Regions from separate parts of the Cellulosimicrobium sp. AB352 genome, predicted to be linked through region 1. Evidence: predicted binding sites of a transcription regulator. Region 1 holds the regulator's gene; the other holds the start of a gene.
The links. The regulator Rex, encoded in region 1, represses fermentation and respiration genes when NADH is low (regulators of the CRP and FNR family bind a similar motif). The targets are predictions, from matches to a motif close to CTTGTGAANNNNTTCACAAG.

Region 1 (2,383 bases):
CCCGCACCCCGGCGGCCTTGGCGCGGCCGTGCATCATGTCGCCGACGAGCCGTCCCGTGTAGAAGCCGTCCTCGTGCTCCGCGACGGTGCCGAGCGCGCCCGTCGTCCCGAGCCGGCGCGCGATGAGCTCGCCGATCTCGACGGGGGTCGCGGAGACGAGCCACACCTGGTGCCCGGCCGCGAGGTGCTCGTCGAGCAGGCGGCGCGTGCCGGGGTAGATGCGCAGCGACAGGACGGTGTCGTAGACCTCCTCGCCGATCGCGGTGACCTCGGCGACGGAGCGCCCGGCGATGAGCGCGAGCGCGCGCGACCGGATGCGGTCGATCTGCTGCTTGTTCTCGCCGAACACGAGGTACCGGGCCTGGTGCACGGCGAAGCGCACGATGTCGAGCGTCGAGAAGAACTCGCGCTGGTATAGGGCGCGCGCGAGGTGGAACGACGAGGCGCCGCGGATGATCGTGTTGTCGACGTCGAAGAACGCGGCGGTGCGGTGCGGCGGACCGGGGGCGCGCGCGGGCGCCTCCTCGGGGAGCGTCGGCCGGGAGGTCGGGTCGGGGCCCGGGCCGGGAGACGTCGCCATGCCTCCACTCTAGGCGGTCGGGCTGCCGGGGCCTCGTACCCTGGGAGGCGTGAGCACCTCCGACGCCCCCGCCCCCGTCCTGCTGTTCGGTCGCGCGGGCTGCCACCTGTGCGACGACGCGCGGACGGTCGTCGAGGCCGTGTGCGCCGACGCGGGCGTCGCGTGGGCGGAGGTCGACCTGGACGCGCCGGGCACGGACCCGGCCCTGCGCCAGCAGTACGGGGAGTACGTGCCGGTCGTCACGGTCGGCGGGGTGCAGCAGGGTTTCTGGCGCGTGGACGCGCGCCGGCTGGCGCGTGCGGTGGCCCGGATTTCGGCGCCGCGCGCGGACCTGGGATGATTCCTCCCGTGGAGCGTGACCGTCGACGAGGACGGTCCCTGGACGACGGAGTGACGGTGGCTGAGCAGGTAGTCGGTGAGGTGACGGCGCCGGGGATCCCGAGCGCGACGGTGGCGCGGCTCCCGTCCTACCTGCGCGCGCTGCGGGACCTCGTGGCGCGGGGCGTCGGGACGACGTCGTCGGTCGAGCTCGCGGAGCTGTCCGGCGTGGGCCCGGCCCAGCTGCGCAAGGACCTGTCGTTCCTCGGCTCGTTCGGCACGCGCGGCGTGGGCTACGACGTCGACTCGCTGGCGCAGTACATCACCGAGGCCCTGGGCCTCGTCGACGAGCACCGCATCGCGATCGTCGGGATCGGCAACCTGGGGCACGCGCTCGCGAACTACTCGGGCTACGAGCAGCGCGGCTTCCACGTGGCGGCGCTCCTCGACGCGTCGCCGGACGTCGTCGGGACGCGGGCCGCGGGCCTCGTCGTCGAGCACGTCGACGCGCTCGAGGAGGTCGTGGAGCGCGAGAAGGTGTCGATCGTCGTCCTCGCGACGCCCGCGGCGCACGCCCAGGCGGTCGCGGACCGCGTGGTCGCGGCGGGGGTGCGCGAGATCCTCAACTTCGCGCCGCGCGCGCTCCAGGTCCCGGCGGACGTCGACGTGCGCGGCGTCGACGTGGGCAGCGAGCTGCAGATCCTCGCGTTCCACTCGCAGGCCCGCGCCCTCGCGGCGTCGCAGGAGCGCTGAGCGGCCCCGGCGTCCGGACCCGGGGACGACGAAGGGCCGCGTGCCGGTGCACGCGGCCCCTCGGGGCGGCTCCCCTGCCGGAGGGTGCCGGTCTCGCCCGGGACGTGCCCGGGACGACGGTCAGGCCTGCTTGATGGCCGAGACGTCGAGCGCGATCTTGATCTTGTCGCCGACGAGCACGCCGCCGGTCTCGAGCGCGGCGTTCCAGGTGAGGCCGAACTCCTTGCGCGAGATCTCGGTGGTCGCCTCGAAGCCGGCGCGCGGGTTGCCGAACGGGTCGGTCGCGGTGCCCGCGAACTCCGTCTCGAGCTCGACCGGCTTGGTGACGCCGTTGATCGTCAGGTCGCCGGCCACGACGTAGTCGTCGCCGTCGCCCGTGATGCGCGTCGACGTGAACGTCCACGTCGGCTTGTTCTCCGCGTCCCAGAAGTCGGCGCTGCGCAGGTGGTTGTCGCGGTTCTCGTCGCCCGTGCTCACGGACGCGGCGTCGAGCTGGGCGGTCACGGACGTCGACTCGAGGTCGTCGCCGACGGTGATCGTGCCGTCGGTGATCGCGAGGGTGCCGCGGACCTTCGAGATCCCGGCGTGGCGGACGGTGAACGACGCCTGCGAGTGCGACGCGTCGAGGGCGTAGGTACCGGTCGTGAGGCCGGCGGGCAGCGACGAGGCCATGGGTGCTCCTGCGGGTGGTCGGGGTCCGGGCGGACCAAGTGGTTGAACGTTCAACTTCGG
Region 2 (2,383 bases), on a different contig from region 1:
CGTTGTTCGACACCGAGTTCGCGCCGTAGCTGCCGCAGCCCAGCGTGAGCGACGGGAGCAGCGCGTTGTAGATGTCGCCGATGCCGCCGAGCGACGTCGGGCTGTTCCACAGCACGCGCACAGCCTTCACGCGCGACCCGTAGCGCTCGACGAGCGCCTCGTCGGACGTGTGGATGGCGGCCGAGTGGCCCAGGCCGTCGAGCTCGACCATGCGCTCGGCCAGGCGGACGCCGTGCTCGGTGTCCCGCGCGCGCAGCACGGCGAGGACGGGCGTGAGCTTCTCGCGGCTCAGCGGCTCGTCGGGGCCGACGTCGTCGATCTCGGCAAGGATGATCGACGTGTCGTCGGGGACCTCGAACCCCGCCTCGCGCGCGATCCACACGGGCGACTTGCCCACGACCTTCGGGTTGAGCTTCGCCCCGGCGCAGTTCGTGCCGTTCGCCTCGACCCCGAAGATGAGGCGCTCGAGCATCGCCTTCTCGGCGGGCGTCACCCGGTAGGCGTGCAGGCGGGCGAGCTCGCGCATCGCGTCGTCGTAGATCACGTCGTCGAGGATCAGCGCCTGCTCCGAGGCGCACACCATGCCGTTGTCGAACGCCTTCGACATGACGACGTCGTTGATCGCGCGGCCGAGGTCGGCGCTCTTCTCGACGTAGGCGGGGACGTTGCCGGCCCCGACGCCGAGCGCCGGCTTGCCGGCCGAGTAGGCCGCGCGGACCATGCCGTTGCCGCCCGTGGCGAGGATGAGCGCGACGCCGGGGTGGTGCATGAGCGTGCTGGTCGCCTCGATCGACGGGTGCTCGACCCACTGGATGCAGTCGTCGGGCGCGCCGGCCGCGACCGCGGCGTCGCGCACGATGCGGGCCGCCTCGACCGACGAGCGCTGCGCGCTCGGGTGGAACGCGAACACCACGGGGTTGCGCGTCTTGAGCGCGATGAGCGACTTGAAGATCGTGGTCGACGTCGGGTTCGTCACCGGCGTCACGGCGCACACGACGCCGACGGGCTCGGCGATCTCGACGACGCCCGTGAGCTCGTCGCGCCCGATGATGCCGACCGTCTTCAGGTTCGCCATCGAGTTGGGCACGTGCTCGCACGCGAAGATGTTCTTGGTCGCCTTGTCCTCGAAGACGCCGCGCCCGGTCTCGACGACGGCCATCTGCGCGAGGTGGCCGTGCTGGTGCAGGCCGGCGACGGACGCCTTGAGGACGATCCGGTCGACGTCCTCCTGCGTGAGGCTCATGTACTGGTCGAGCGCCTTGCGGGCCCGCTCGACGAGGACGTCGATCTCGTGCGTCGTGCGGGTGTCCTCGGTGCGGTTCTCGACCTTCGTGCTGGCGCTCTTCGCGCTCATGCGTCCCCTCCGGTGCCCGACCTCGCCGGGCGTCGGCCGCGGGTGTGCCGGGGCCGGGATGCCCCGGCTCCTTCGGCGGTCTCTCTACTTGTGAAGGTTTTCACAAGGCGCTCGTGCCCACAAGGGTCGAGCCCCGATGCGGGCCGAAGGTCCCCGCCTCCTCGTGACCTCCGCACCACGGGCCGCGCGCCGTAGGGTGGGTGACCATGACCGCCGAGCAGACGACGAGCCCCTCGCCCGCGACCGAGAGCCGCGCCGCGACCGACCGACCCGACGGCACCCCCCACGACCCGTACCTCTGGCTCGAGGAGGTCGAGGGCGACGAGGCGCTGGCCTGGGTCCGCGCCCGCAACGCCGAGGTCGCCGACACGCTCGAGACCGCCGACGAGTTCGCCGCGACCGAGCGCGCGATCCGCGAGGTGCTCGACTCCGACGCGAAGATCCCCGAGGTCTCGAAGATCGGCGACCGGTACTACAACTTCTGGCGCGACGCGCAGCACGAGCGCGGCGTCTGGCGGCGCACGACGCTCGAGTCCTACCGCACCGACGACCCCGAGTGGGAGACCGTCCTCGACCTCGACGCGCTCGCCGCGGCCGAGGGGGAGTCGTGGGTCTGGCACGGCGCGAGCGTCCTGCGCCCGACGCCGGAGCAGCTCGCCGCGGGCGAGCCGTGGCGGCACGCGCTCGTCGAGCTCTCCCCCGGCGGCTCCGACGCCGACGTCACGCGCGAGTTCGACCTCGTGGAGAAGCGGTTCGTCGCGCCGGAGGACGGCGGCTTCCACCGCGCCGAGGCCAAGGGCTCGCTCGGCTGGATCGACGCCGACACCGTCTACGTCTTCACCGACTTCGGCGAGGGCACGCTCACGCCGTCCGGGTACCCGCGCGTGGTCAAGCGCTGGACGCGCGGCACCCCGCTCGACGCCGCGGTGACCGTCTACGAGGGCACCGACGAGGACATGTACATCTCCGCCTGGCGCTCGCACACGCCCGGGTTCGAGCGCGACTTCGTGCACCGCTCCAAGGCGTTCT

Region 2: the regulator Rex is predicted to act here: its motif matches at 1,442-1,461, upstream of adhE (bifunctional acetaldehyde-CoA/alcohol dehydrogenase).

What each region holds. Positions count from the first base shown of each region.
Region 1 is NZ_JBMVFX010000030.1:292-2,674, forward strand. Features, by position in the region: partial or broken gene ACPCUX_RS17310 (HAD family hydrolase) at 1-580, opposite strand, end outside; gene ACPCUX_RS17315 (glutaredoxin family protein) at 630-920, shown strand; gene ACPCUX_RS17320 (redox-sensing transcriptional repressor Rex) at 977-1,651, shown strand; gene ACPCUX_RS17325 (YceI family protein) at 1,772-2,323, opposite strand.
Region 2 is NZ_JBMVFX010000026.1:30,884-33,266, forward strand. Features, by position in the region: gene adhE (bifunctional acetaldehyde-CoA/alcohol dehydrogenase) at 1-1,354, opposite strand, end outside; gene ACPCUX_RS16460 (prolyl oligopeptidase family serine peptidase) at 1,561-2,383, shown strand, end outside.